DNA from 2 places in the Zafaria sp. Z1313 genome. Region 1 is predicted to be linked to the other one. Evidence: predicted binding sites of a transcription regulator. Region 1 holds the regulator's gene; the other holds the start of a gene.
What was found. Region 1 encodes HspR, which represses chaperone genes until heat shock. Its sites were predicted from a motif close to AAGTTGAGTCNNNNNGACTCAACTT; they were not measured.
Positions count from the first base shown of each region.

Region 2: ACQ3I4_RS08530 (Hsp20/alpha crystallin family protein) is a predicted target of HspR. The motif match lies at 3,650-3,674, and genes of this name have one in related genera.

Region 1 covers NZ_JBNWUK010000003.1:56,379-63,162, forward strand. The annotation lists gene dnaK (molecular chaperone DnaK) at 1-607, shown strand, start outside; gene ACQ3I4_RS05005 (nucleotide exchange factor GrpE) at 620-1,282, shown strand; gene ACQ3I4_RS05010 (DnaJ C-terminal domain-containing protein) at 1,379-2,359, shown strand; gene ACQ3I4_RS05015 (heat shock protein transcriptional repressor HspR) at 2,418-2,873, shown strand; gene ACQ3I4_RS05020 (alpha/beta hydrolase) at 2,855-3,793, shown strand; gene trmB (tRNA (guanosine(46)-N7)-methyltransferase TrmB) at 3,813-4,679, opposite strand; gene ACQ3I4_RS05030 (polysaccharide deacetylase family protein) at 4,700-6,208, opposite strand; gene ACQ3I4_RS05035 (YccF domain-containing protein) at 6,389-6,784, shown strand, end outside.
Region 2 covers NZ_JBNWUK010000006.1:175,894-182,677, forward strand. The annotation lists gene ACQ3I4_RS08510 (S8 family serine peptidase) at 1-860, opposite strand, end outside; gene ACQ3I4_RS08515 (D-serine ammonia-lyase) at 1,012-2,364, opposite strand; gene ACQ3I4_RS08520 (DUF3800 domain-containing protein) at 2,452-3,063, opposite strand; gene ACQ3I4_RS08525 (hypothetical protein) at 3,326-3,559, opposite strand; gene ACQ3I4_RS08530 (Hsp20/alpha crystallin family protein) at 3,745-4,191, shown strand; gene ACQ3I4_RS08535 (hypothetical protein) at 4,396-4,728, shown strand; gene ACQ3I4_RS08540 (SDR family oxidoreductase) at 4,757-6,253, opposite strand; gene ACQ3I4_RS08545 (TspO/MBR family protein) at 6,250-6,784, opposite strand, start outside.

The DNA.
Region 1 (6,784 bases):
CCAGGTCTTCCAGGGCGAGCGCGAGTTCACCCGCGACAACAAGCCGCTGGGCACGTTCGAGCTGACCGGGATCGCGCCGGCCCCGCGCGGGATCCCGCAGATCGAGGTCACCTTCGACATCGACGCCAACGGCATCGTCCACGTCTCCGCGAAGGACAAGGGCACCGGCAAGGAGCAGTCGATGACCATCACGGGCGGCTCGAGCCTCTCGAAGGAAGACATCGACCGCATGGTGCGCGAGGCCGAGGAGCACGCCTCCGAGGACAAGGCCCGCCGCGAGGCCGCCGAGACCCGCAACGCCGCCGAGCAGTCCGCGTACTCCGTGGACAAGCTCATCAAGGACAACGAGGACAAGCTGCCCGAGGAGGTCAAGACCGAGGTCCAGGCCGACGTCGACGCCCTCAAGGCCGCCCTGGAGAAGCAGGACAACGACGACGAGGTGAAGGCCGCGTTCGAGAAGCTCCAGGCGTCCCAGACCAAGCTGGGCGAGGCCATCTACGCGCAGGCCCAGTCCGAGTCCGCGGGCGCCGAGGGCGCCGACGAGGCCCCGGCGGCCGACGAGGACATCGTCGACGCCGAGGTCGTGGACGAAGACGAGAAGAAGTAAGGCGGTCACGTGATGCCCCACCACGGCAACGAGGCGGAGCACGGTTCCGAGGAGCCGATCCGCTTCACCGACAAGCGCAAGATCGACCCGGAGACCGGGGCCGTCCGCAGCGGGGACGAGTCCCCGGCGGAGGGCGCCGAGCACCACGAGACGGTGCCCGTGGACGAGGCGCACGACTCCGAGGACGCGCTGGCCCAGGCCGAGCGCATCCTCAACGAGGCCGGCCAGGAGGGCCGGGACGACGCGGACTCCGGTAGCAGCGCGGCCGAGGCCGAGCTGCGCAACGACCTGTTGCGGCTGCAGGCCGAGTACGTCAACTACCGCAAGCGCGTCGAGCGCGACCGGGAGGGCGTGCGCGAGCTCGCCGTCCAGACCGTGCTCGCGAGCCTGCTCCCGGTGCTCGACGACCTCGACGCCGCGCGCCAGCACGGCGACCTCGAGGACGGGCCGTTCGCGGCCGTGGCCCGCAAGCTGGACACGATCCTCGGCGGCCACGGGCTCGAGCGCATCGGGGAAGCGGGGGCCGGATTCGACCCCACCGTCCACGAGGCGCTCATGCAGCAGCCGCATCCGGAGATCCCGGCCGACCACGTCGCCCAGGTCCTCCGTCCCGGCTACAAGAAGGGCGAGCGCGTCATCCGCGCCGCCCAGGTGATCGTCTCCACGGGCGAGTAGCCGCCGCGGCGGGCGGGCGGTCCACCACGGCCCGCCCGCCCGCCGCACCGGTCCACGGGCCGGACACCATCACCCGACGTTGAAAGGAGGCGCCTCATGGCAAGCCAGGACTGGGTCGACAAGGACTTCTACGCGATTCTCGGCGTCTCCAAGGACGCGAGCGAGGCCGACATCAAGAAGGCCTACCGCAAGCTGGCCCGCACCCACCACCCCGACACCAATGCGGGGAACCCGGGAGCGGAGCAGAAGTTCAAGGACATCACCGAGGCCAACTCCGTGCTGTCCGATCCCGAGCAGCGCCAGCAGTACGACGCGATCCGGGCCATGGGCTCCGGGGCGCGGTTCCAGGCCGGGGGCCCCGGGGGAGCGGCCGGTGCCGGCTTCGACGACATCTTCGGCAACCTGTTCGGGGGCGGACCCGGCGGCGCCCGGCGCGGCCCCTCGGGCTTCGGCGGCGGGCAGGTCCCGCCCGAGTTCGCGGACCTCTTCGGCGGATTCGGCGGCCAGCCGGGCGGCTTCGGCCAGCCCGCGCAGAAGGGTGCGGACCGCACCGCCACCACGACGATCTCCTTCGGCGGTTCGCTGCGGGGGACCACGGTCTCCCTGCGCGAGTCCACCGGCGAGGTGATCGAGGTGCGCATCCCCGCCGGCATCAAGGACGGGCAGACCGTGCGCGTGCGCGGCAAGGGCCAGCCAGGCCCGGCCGGCCAGGGCGACCTCCTCGTCAAGGTCTCGGTCAAGGCGCACCCGTTCTTCCAACGGGAGGGCAACAACATCCGCATCCACGTGCCCGTCACGTTCTCCGAGGCGGCCCTGGGCGGCAGCATCGAGGTGCCGACGCCCGCGGGCGACACGGTCAAGGTCAAGGTGCCCGCCGGCTCGGGCTCGGGCCGGACCCTGCGCCTCGGCGGCCGCGGCGTGAAGACGGCCCAGGAGGCCGGCGACCTGCTCGTGGTGCTCGACGTCGTCGTCCCGCAGAACCTCAACGCCGAGGCGGAGGCGGCCGTCAAGGCGTTCGCCGAGGCCACCGCCGGCGCCGATCCCCGGGCGGGACTGGCCGCCAAGGCCGCGCTCTAAGGCCCCGGCCGCCCGGCCGGCGGCACCGCGACGACGCCCCGAGGAAAGGAGGGACCGCATGGCCCCCCGCAGCACCGGCCCCGAGCCGTTCGGGGTGGACCGCTTCACGCCCGTGTTCGTGATCTCCGTCGCCGCCGAGCTCGCAGACATGCACCCGCAGACCCTGCGCCAGTACGACCGGCTCGGGCTCGTCTCCCCGTCCCGACAGCGCGGCAAGCAGCGCCGGTATTCCCGCTACGACGTCGAGCTGCTGCGCGAGGTGCAGCGACTGTCCAAGGACGGCGTGTCCCTCGAGGGGATCCGCAGGATCCTCGAGCTCGAGAACCAGGTCGCCGCCCTCCGGGCCCGCGTCGGGGAGCTGATGGAGGAACTCGACGACGTGCGTGCGGCCCGCGCCGTCGAGCACGCCCGCGTCTTCGCCGCCGGCGTCGCGGGCGAGGTCGTCACGCTCGCGCGCGGGCAGCGTCCGCGGGCCCGCAGCCAGGCCGTGGTGCTGTGGCGGCCGCGCGGCTAGGCGGGCCGGTCCCGGACGGCGGCTACGCCGCGCTCAGCGAGCGGGCCATGGAACGCTTCCGCGCCCGGATGCGGGAGCGCGACGCCATGCCACAGCGCGCCAAGGCCGCTGTCGACGGCGTCGCCCACGCCCTGCGGCCCGGCTCGATGGACGCCGCGATCCCGCCCCGCCACCTCTTGTTCCTGGACCTCGAGGGCCCGCGGCCACTCGCCGCGGTGGCCGTCGGCGAGCTCGACGCGGCCGATCTCGTCACGTGGCAGCTCTCCGGAGTGGGGATCGCACCCGAGACCGCGATGTGGGGCACGGTGCGCGAGGCGGGCCAGCTGCTCCTGGAGCAACGCGTCGTCGGGGTCGGGTCCCCGGCCGTCGTGGCGTGGCTCGGATACCCCGCCCCGACCCTGGCGCACGCGGTCCTCGACCTCCGGGCCCGGGCCGCTGCCGAGCGCTTCAGCCACGAGCTGCAGCGCTTCGCCCGCTGGCGCCCCGACGGACCCCGCACCGCGGTCGAGGCCCATTCCTACGGCGCGACCGTCGCCGCCCACGGGCTCGCCGCGCTGGCCGCCGAGCGCGCTTCCGGGACCGTTTCCTGCCTCGCGACGACGGGCTCGGCGGGCATGCCGCGGCGGCTCGCGGCCGATCCGTCCCTGCTCGGCGTCCCGGCGCACCGGGTCTTCGAGGCGGTCGCGGCCGACGACGCGCTGGCCCGTCTGGGGCGCCGGCTCAGCGGCCGCACGCGCCCCGCCGGGAGGGTGTTCGACGTCGACGGCCGGCCCGGTCTCGGGCTCCTGCCGGTGACGGGGCACAACACCTCGCGGTTCGTTCCCGGGGCGGGTCGTCCGCGCTACGGATACCGCGATCCCGGGACGCTCTCGCTGCGGAACCTGGCCCTCGTCACCGCCGGGCTCGAGCCGCTCGCCTAGCCAGGCTTGCGCCCGGTCGTCAGGCGTCCGCCGTCGTCCGCCGGTACGCGAGGTCGAAGACGAGCCGTCCCGCCTTCCGCGCCTTGGACTCGAAGCTCGTGGGGATCCGGCCCTCGTAGCGCGGCGCCCAGCCGCCGAGTGGATCCGTGGCGTCCGGCTCCGGGTCGCGGCCCTCGAGGCCGGCGCGGCGGACCCGGGCCAGGGGGCCGTCGTCTCCGGCCAGCTCCCCCGGATGGAGGGACTCGAACGAGGCCGAGGCGTCGAGGACGGAGCGCATCTGCTCCGCGTAGTCGGACCAGTCCGTCGCGAGCCGCCACGTGGCACCGGGTGCGAGCACGCGGGCGGCCTTGTCGGCGAACGACTCCTTGACGAGCCGGCGCTTGTGGTGGCGCGCCTTGTGCCAGGGATCGGGGAAGAAGACCCAGAGCTCGTCCACGGAGCCCGGGCCCAGGAGGACGTCGAGGACCTCGGGGGCGTTCGCCTGCACGGCGCGGACGTTCTCGAGGCCCTTCTGCTCGATCCGCAGCAGCAGCTGCGCGAGCCCGGGGCGGTAGACCTCGACGGCGAGGAAGTCGCGTTCCGGGTGCGCCTCGGCGGCCGCTGCCACGGCCTCGCCGAGGCCCGAGCCGATTTCCACGGTCAGCGGTGCCGTGCGGCCGAAGACCGCCGCGGGATCGAACTCCGCTCCGGCGAGGACCGAGGTGTCGGCGTGGTGCCGGGGCACGTCGACGAGGAAGCGCTCCGCCTGCCGGTCCCAGGCCTCGGCGCGCCGGCCGTGCAGGCGCGAGCCGCGGCGGACGAACGAGACGGGTTCGGTGCGGTAGAAGCTGGGGTCCTGCACCGCTCGTCCGCTGACGGGCGGCTTGTGGTCTTCGGGGAGGCTCATTGGGACGATTCTACGCGGGGTCAGTGCCGTGGACCGTGCTCGTAGGCGACACCGGCCCGCGGTGCCTGGGAGGCGAGCAGCTCGGAGACGGTGACGAACCGGTACCCCTCGGCGCCGAGGCGCTCCAGGATGCGCGGGACGGCCGCGACGGTCTCCGCCTGGACGTCATGCAGCAGGACGATCGAGCCCGGCCGGACGGACTCCACGGCGGCGTCGGCGATCCGCGCCGCATCGCGCAGCTCGAGGTCGCGGGAGTCCACGTCCCACAGCACCACCGGCGTATGGGCGAGCCGGTTCACCGCGTCGTCGTCCGCTCCGTACGGCGGGCGCATGAGCGTGGGCGCCGTCCCCGTGGCCGCCGCGACGGCGTCCGCCGTCCGGCCCAGCTCTCGGCCCACGCCGTCCGCGCCGAGCGCGGTCAGCGCCCGGTGGCTCCACGTGTGGTTGCCGATCTCGTGCCCCTCGGCGGCCGCCCGCCGCAGCAGCCCGGGATGGCGCGCGGCATGTGGTCCGACGACGAAGAAGCTCGCCCGGGCGTCGTGGGAGCCCAAGTGGTCCAGAAGCGCTGCCGTGTGCGGGCCCGGGCCGTCGTCGAAGGTCAGCGCCACGCAGAGCTCGACGGCGCAGTCCACGGGGCCCGCCCCCAGCGCGGCGTCCACCGCGCCGCCCAGCGACGCCGCGCCGCCGGAGGACGACGACGCGCCGCCGGCCCCGCCGTCGTCCTCCCGGTTCCCGTCCCCGGCGGGGCCGGCCACGGGCGACGGCGCCATGCCCGCCGCCCGCGCGGCGACGCCCGCGTCCCCGAGGAGGGGCAGCAGGGCGGCGGAAGGGACGGCCGCGACGACGGCGCCCGCCGTGGAGGGGGCGACGGAGCCGTCGTCGAACTCCACCTGTCCGTTCCCCGCGGCGTCGAAGTTCAGGGAATCCAGCAACGCGTCGTCGAGGTCCCCGACGGCCTCGGGCAGGACGTCCGGATGCTGCCCGAGCACCTCGGCGACGAGGCCGCGGAAGTCCTCCCACGCGGCGCCGGAACGGAAGAGGGCCCGCGTGTCCAGGGAGCCCCGGCCGGGCTGGAACCAGACGGTCGTGTAGGAGCTGCCGGCGTCGCCGCCGAGGCTCGAGTACTGCGTCAGACGGACGGCGACCGCCTCCGGCGAGGCGGCGGTCAGGGCCGGCTGGACGTTCAGCTCCGCCACCCCGGAGGCCTGGCCCCGCGCGGCCGCCGCGAAGTCCCGGGCCGCCGCGGTGACGACCCCGCGCTGCGCCTCGGCGAACCCCGGGTGGCCCGGCCAGGCGAACCAGCGGCCGTAGACGTCCGGTGCCCGCCCGCCCAGGCTCACCCCCTCGAGTCCCGGCACCATCTCCTCGGGGAGGCCCTCGCCGCCCACCGCCGTCCGCGCCGAGAGGGCGGAGGGCACGAGCGCCGCGTCCGGGACGACGACGGGCGCCGGCGGGGCGCACGCGGCCAGCGCCAGGGCCGCGGAGGCGGCAAGGGCACACTGAAGCCGGAGTCGTCGGGGGGAGGTCATGGGTTCCAGTCTGCGGGGTGCCGGCGGACGAGGGGCGCCGGAAGGGCGCCCGGAGGGGGGATCGTTAGCAAACCTTTAGCTCGTGACGGCGGCGCGGACCGGCGACCGGGGACGGCTCAGGGCAAACCCCCATGGCGCCGCGCCGGGCCCGGGGACAGAATGGGGGACATGAAGTCACCGCTGTCCGCGATCCTCAATGTCATCTGGCTCCTCTTCGGCGGCATCTGGCTGGCCCTCGGCTACGTCCTGGCCGGCATCGTCTGCTGCCTGTTGATCGTGACCATCCCGTTCGGGATCGCCTCGTTCCGCATCGCCGCCTACGCGCTCTGGCCGTTCGGCCGCACGATCGTGGACCGGGGCGGACGCACCGGGCTGATGTCCACGATCGGCAACGTCATTTGGATCCTCGTGGCGGGACTGTGGATCGCGATCGGCCACGTGCTGACCGCCATCCCGATGTTCGTGAGCATCATCGGGATCCCGCTCGGCATCGCCAACCTCAAGCTGATCCCGGTCTCGCTCGTCCCGCTCGGCAAGGAGATCGTCCCGAGCGGCGCGCGGCTTCCCGCCTACCGC
Region 2 (6,784 bases), on a different contig from region 1:
CCCGCGATGAACGTGCCGTGCCCGGCGAACGGGAGCAGCATCCCGTCGAGCGGGTTGCGCACCGGCTCGGGGACCGCGGATCCCGGGACCGTGCCGTGGCGGCCCAGCAGCTGCCCGTCCGCATAGACCTCGGCGGTGGCGGAGGCCGGGTCGCGGAACCAGGGATGGTCCTCGAGCCCCGTGTCCGGGACCACGACGACCGGGGCCCGCTTGAACCGCGGGGCGTTCGCCGCCGGGTCCGGCAGGACGACGGCGACCGGCGTGCGGCCGCCGAGGCCCGGTGAGGCGTATCCCGTGGACGGCGAGCCGACTCCCGCGTAGTAGGGCACCCCGGCGTAGTACGGCACGCCCGTCCAGTCAGGGCCTCCCGACGCGTCCGCGCCGGGCTCGCCCATGCCCGCGTAGTAGGGGACGGCCGTCATGAGGTGGTCGAGCGAGACGCCGTCGGCGACCCTGGCGCGACGCAGGGCCGCGAGCAGGCGCCAGGCGTCGGCGTCGTCCTCCTCGGCGTGCAGGAGCAGGCGCGAGGTCTCGGTTGCGGGCCCGAGCGAGGCGAGGGGGTCGGCGGCGGTGGCGGGATCGCCGGTCCCGCCGCTGGGCGTGCGGCCGGGATCGCGGCGCCGGGACGGAACGCCGAGCGGCGTCGGCTCGACCTTGATCCCGAGCTTGCCGGCGACCTCGTTGATGGCGTCGATGCGGCCGGGCGAGTCTCCGGCGGGGGCGTGCAGGAGCAGCGCGTGCGCGACGTAGACGGTCGCGGAGCCGCCGGGCGCCACCGCCACGCGGGCGTTCCAGGCCGCGGCGACGAGCGGATCGAGCTGCGGGAACGGGTTGCCGGCGGTTTTCAGGCGTTCGGTCATGACGGTCCTCTCAGGTGGTTCCTGATACCTAGGAGGGCCCCGGGACCGCGGTGATACATCCCCCGGGGGTTTCCGCTGATCCACCCTGCCGCCATGATCCCACCGACGCGGCGGAGAGAACACCCCGCGTGGCGTCCCGGCGCTCGCGAGGCTACGCCCAGTCGATCGCGTCCAGGAGCTGCCGGCCCTCGGCCAGGTAGGCCCCGCGCTCGGCCGCCGGGACCATGGAGCCGCCCGTGGACCAGACCACGTGGTTCGCGCGGGCCATCCGGGCGTCGTCGAGCCCGAACGCCGCCCGGTAACCGGCGTCCGCGAGTACGCGCCACGGCCCGGGGAAGCCGGCCGTCGCGGACGGTTCGACGGCGATGCCCTCCTCGGCGTGCAGGAGCGCGACGAGCGCCTTGAGGCGTTCGTCGGAGACGGTCGCGAAGCCGTCGATGAGCCCCCCGACGCGCTCGCCGACGAGCCGCGAGGGCCGCCCCACGGCGAGCCCGTCGGCGGCCGTGCGCCCGTCGAGGCCGATGTCGGCCACGGAGATCCTGTCGTGCAGCCCCGTGCGGACGCCGAGCGACATGCAGGGCGCGTGCGTGGGCTCGGCGAACACGCAGTGCACGTCGTCGCCGAAGACCAGCTTGAGCCCGTAGGCGACGCCGCCCGGCCCGCCGCCGACCCCGCACGGGAGGTGCACGAACAGCGGGTGGTCGGCATCGACGTCGCACTCCAGGGCCCGCAGCTGCGCCGCGAGACGCGCGCCGGCCACCGCGTAGCCCGCGAAGAGGCTCAGCGAGGCCTCGTCGTCGACGAAGTGCACGGACGGATCCGCGGCGGCCTCGGCGCGCCCGGCGGCGACCGCGGCGGAGAAGTCGCCGGAGTGCTCGATCACCTCGACCCCGCGGGCGCGCAGGAGCTCCTTCTTCCAGGCGCGGGCGTCGTGGGACATGTGCACGGTGGTGGCGAGGCCGAGCTCCGAGGCGGCGATGCCGATGGAGAGCCCCAGGTTGCCGGTGGATCCGACGGCGATGCCGTGCCGGGCGAGGACCCCGCGCGCCGCCGGGGTGGTGAGCGCGCGGGCGTCGTCGCCGGGGCGCAGGACGCCGGCGACGACGGCGAGGCGCTCGGCGAGCTCGAGGACCTCGTGGATGCCGCCCCGGGCCTTGATGGAGCCGCTCACGGGCAGGGCGTCGTCGCGCTTGATCCAGAGCCGGCCCGGCAGTCCGCGGCCCAGGCGCCGGCCGAGCGCGGCCTGCATCCGCGGCGCGCCCTGGAGAGGGGACTCGAGGATGCCGTGCGTGGGACCCGTGTCCGCGAAGCGCTCGGCGAACCACGGCGCGAAGCGGCGGAAGCGGGCGCGGGCCGCCTCGACGATCGCCGGGTCCAGTCCGGACCCCGCCAGGACGACGCCGGTGCGGGCCGGCTCCGCGCGGAACCACGCCGTCTCCTCGGCGCGGGCGAGGGCCGCGACGACGGGGTCGGCGAGGAGGTCGGGAGGGGCGTCTTGCCTCATATCAAGATGCCCGTATAGTTGTAGGCGCAGGACGCGATTCGTCGCCTCCAGCCCATCCGAGCCCCCGCCCACGCGGGGGTTTCGAGTTTAAGGCGACCATAGGTACTCCCGTCGAGTGATCTTCTTGAGGTCTTTACGGATGGAGTTCAGGGCCTTGATCGCCTCGGGATGCCGCTCAGGCTGTTCATGGCGGATACGAGTCAAGAAGAACGTGGCAAGGTCAGCCGCTTGCAAGAGCCGGCTGTGGTCCGAGGGGCCGAAGTAGATGGTGTCGAGGAAGTTGGACAGCGTCAGCCGTGTGAACCCGTTAAGTGGCGCGCGGCGTAGCCCGGCGAAGCGCGTTCGGCTGTCCTTCGCCGTGTGGTGTTCGTCGGCGATCACCAAGACGTTTGGTCCCTTCCCGCCCTTTGAGCTGGTGTGCTCTTGCATGGACTCGAGGGACTGGCACACCGCGAGCACGTGGGGATCGTGCGCCACGGAGTAGCGTTGGCGCAGGGCGCGGACGTCGACGCCGCGGAGGAAGAAATCCGCGCCTGAGTCCCCCAGTGCCTTGGCCGCCAAACGGCACGCTCGAGTCCGGATCGGGATGGGGACGGACTTCCACGCTCCACGGACTTGGAAGACATCGGTGGCGTGGAACTCCGTCGTCGGATCGAATCCCGGGATCTGGTCGGAAATCAGCTGGCCGATTCCGTTCATCTGTTCCTCGATGAACCTGGCTTGATGTTCGGTGACGAGAAGGGACCGACGTAGTAGAAATTCCCCTTCGCTCCTCGGCTCGACTCGTCGAGGTACGCCAACAACATGGCTAGCTTGGCTCCTTCCGTCGAAGAGACAGTCACGTGAAGCGAATCTATCCGACGCGTCCGACAACAAGCCTGCGGCGGTGGTTCCCTCCGTCGTTGAGATGCGCCGCGTCGACGGACGCACGGGGCCGGATTCGTCTGGCCCGCGAGGGCGCTCAGTCCGCCGGACCCGGCCGTCCGGCGTCGTTCCCGGAATCGCGGGCGCGCGCCGCCCGGGCGCCGCGGGAGCGCAGTTCGTCGATCCCCAAGTAGGCCAGGAGGCCCGCCGCGCCGATGAAGGCGATCGTGGGCAGGGGCGAGCCCGCGGCCAGTCCGGTGAACGAGGCCGCGAGGACCAGTAGCCCGGTCACGGTGACGAGGATCTTGAGCCAGAGGGGTGCGGAGCGCATGGATCCATCGTTGCACGGGGCGGGTTCGCCGTCGGAGAACGGGGCGGAAAACTATTGGCACTCTCGAGGGTAGAGTGCTAAATTCGAGACAAGTTGAGCGCATGACGCTCAACTCTGGCGGAGGCCGAATCCGCCACCGAACCGCCGATGGCACGCACGGTGCCACACCACAGGAGTTGATCAACATGGCTACGAACTTCGATCCGTTCCGCGAACTCGACCGCATGGCCGGCGCGCTGCTCGACAACCGCCAGGGCCTGCGCGAGATGCCCATGGACCTCTACCGCCAGGGCGACCGCTACATCCTCGACGCCGACCTGCCGGGCATCGACCCCGGTTCCGTGGACATCGACGTCGACGGCCAGCTGCTCACCATCCGCGCCGAGCGCACGCTCTCGGGCGCGGAGGGCGTGAAATGGCTCAACCGCGAACGCCGCGGCGGCAGCTTCCTGCGCCAGCTCAACCTCGGCCAGGGCGTCGACACGGAGAACATCACCGCCCGCTACGAGAACGGCGTGCTGTCCGTGGTCATCCCGGTCCGCGAGAGCGCCAAGCCGCGCAAGATCGCCGTCCGGACCGGCGAGCACGCCGAGGTCGGAGAGCTCGCCGGCTCGGAGGCCTCCGAGCAGTAGGCCGCACTCCTGCCGAGCGGCGCATCGCCGCCCGGTCCGACGCGCCCGGTTCCGGCGGACCTCCTGGTCCGCGGGAGCCGGGCGCCCGCGTGTCGGCGCCGCCCGCCGGCCCCTCCCGGCATCCCTCCGCGACGACGACCCGGAGGGGGATCCCGGGGGCATGATGGGTAGGTACAGCGGACGGCCGGCGGCAGTGAGGGGCGTATGGAACGGAACGACGGCGGGCCGCGCCGGGCCTGGGGCGTCGCCGCGGCCTGCGTGGCGGCGGGCGGCGGGCTGCTGCATGTCGTGCTCTGGATGCACGGAGCGCTTGCCCCCGACCCCGGCTACGTGTTCCACGCCGGACCCTCGGGCCACGGCTGGATGCTCGTCACCTACGTCCTGACCGCGGCGGCCGCGGTGGGGATGCTCGCGCTCGGCGGGACGTTCACGGAGGGTGCGCGGATCGATCCCGCCGCATGCGCCCTCGAAGGCGATGCTTCCGGGCTGCTGCTCGTCTGCGGGGAGGAGTCCATCGCGATCCCTCCGGAAGGGTGATGCCGGCGGCCCGGGCCGCGCCGGAGCCTCAGCGGCCCGCCGGCTCCGGCCCGGGGGCGGTTTCCGTGCCGGCGGCCTGCAGGGCCGCGGCGGTGATGCGGCGCACCATCGAGCCGAAGATGTGGCCGTGAAACGGGGCCACTGACCACCAGTAGAGCCGCCCGGCGAGCCCGCGGGGGAAGAAGACGGCCCGCTGGCGGTACAGGCTGCCGGATCCCCGCGGTTCGATCGTGAACTCGAGCCACGCGTTTCCGGGGACGCGCATCTCCGCGCGAAGCCGCAGGAGCCGGTCCTGCTCCACTTCCTCGACGCGCCAGAAGTCGACGACGTCGCCGAGCAGGAGGCGCGTGCTGCTGCGGCGGCCGCGCCGCAGTCCCACGCCGCCGGCGAGCTTGTCGATCAGCCCGCGGACGCCCCAGGCGCCCGGCAGCGAGTACCAGCCGTTTCCTCCGCCGATTCCCTGGACGACGCCGAACACGGCTTCCGGGGGAGCGTCGACGTCGAGCTCGCGGACGTCGACGTAGACGGGGCGCCCGGCCCAGTCAGGATCGCTGGGCAACGGGTCGGCGGGCTGGGCGACGGCGTGCGCGGTGGCCCACGAGGTCTCCACGGCGTCGGTGCCGATCTTCTCCAGGGCGAGTTCCACGGCCCGGCGGTAGGGCGTCAGTCCGCCGGCGGGGCGCGGGACGAGGTGGTCTATGCGCCGTTCGCGCACCACGCAGTCGTGTTGCAGGGAGCCGACGAGTGGAACGGCGAGCGAGCGCGGGATCGGCGTCACGAGGTTCACCCATTGGGCGGCCAGCCATGGCGTGAGGACGGGGAGCGGGAGGATCGCGGGCCGCCGCAGTCCCGCGGCCTCGGCGTAGAGGCGCATCATGTCGGCGTAGCTGTGCGCTTCCGGGCCTCCGACGTCGAACGCCCCTGAGGTTCCGGCAGGCAGCGAGGCGCACGCGCACAAGTAGTGCAGGGCGTCGCGCACGGCGATGGGCTGGACGCGATTGAGCACCCACCGCGGCGCGGGCATGACGGGCAGGACTTCGGTCAGGTGCCGCACCATCTCGAAGCTCGCCGAGCCGGATCCGATGACGAGCCCCGCCTGGAGGACCACCGTGGGGACTCCCGACGCGGACAGGAGCTCTCCCACGCGCACCCGGGAGCGCAGGTGCCGGCTGAGCTCCCCGTCGGGATGCAGCCCCGAGAGGTAGACGATCCGCCCCACGCCACGGGTCCGGGCGGCCTCGGCCATCACGCGGGCACAGCGTTCCTCGGCGTCTTCGAAGTCCGGATGCCCGCCCATGGAATGCACCAGGTAGTAGAGGGTGTCCACACCGGCGCACAGGCGTTCGGCCGCCTCCCGCTCCTCGCAGCTTCCCTCGACCACCTCGACCGACCCCGCCCAGGGGATGTCGCGCAATCGGGCCGCGCGGCGGGTGAGGACGCGGACCTCGTGGCCGGCCTCGATCAGCCGAGGCACGAGGCGGCCGCCGATGTAGCCGGTGGCTCCCGCGACGGCGATGCGGCTCATGCGTCGCCCGTTTCCCTCGGCCCGCTGGACGCCGGCGGGCGTCCACCCGCTTCTCCCGTTGCCCGAAGGCGTTTCACGGTGCGTTCCCGCCGCCAGCGCAGCAGGGCCGTGCCGAGGGCGACGGCGCCGGCCGCCACCGCCGCGGCCCACGCGATCGGCGGCGACGCCGGTCCGTCGCCCAGCCGGCCCGCAGCGATCCAGGCCAGTCCCCACGCGAGGGCCAGGGAGGGGCCGATGCGTCCACGCCCGTAGGCGGCGACCGCGAGCCCGACGACGACCGCTACGGCGAGCACCGCGATCCCGGCCGGCTCCACCCAGTCCGCCCAGTCCTGGCGCCCGCTTCCCGGGGCCGGCGTGCCGGTCGCGCCGACGCCGAGCGAGCCGAGCCAGCCGGCCGCGTTGGCGACCGTGGCCACGGACACCCAGCCCAGGTACAGGCCGAACGTCCCGTCCACCAGCACGAGCTCGGAACGCGCGGCGCCGCGGCGCTCGCCCAGGAGCATCAGGATCCGGCACAGCACGGCGAGCAGC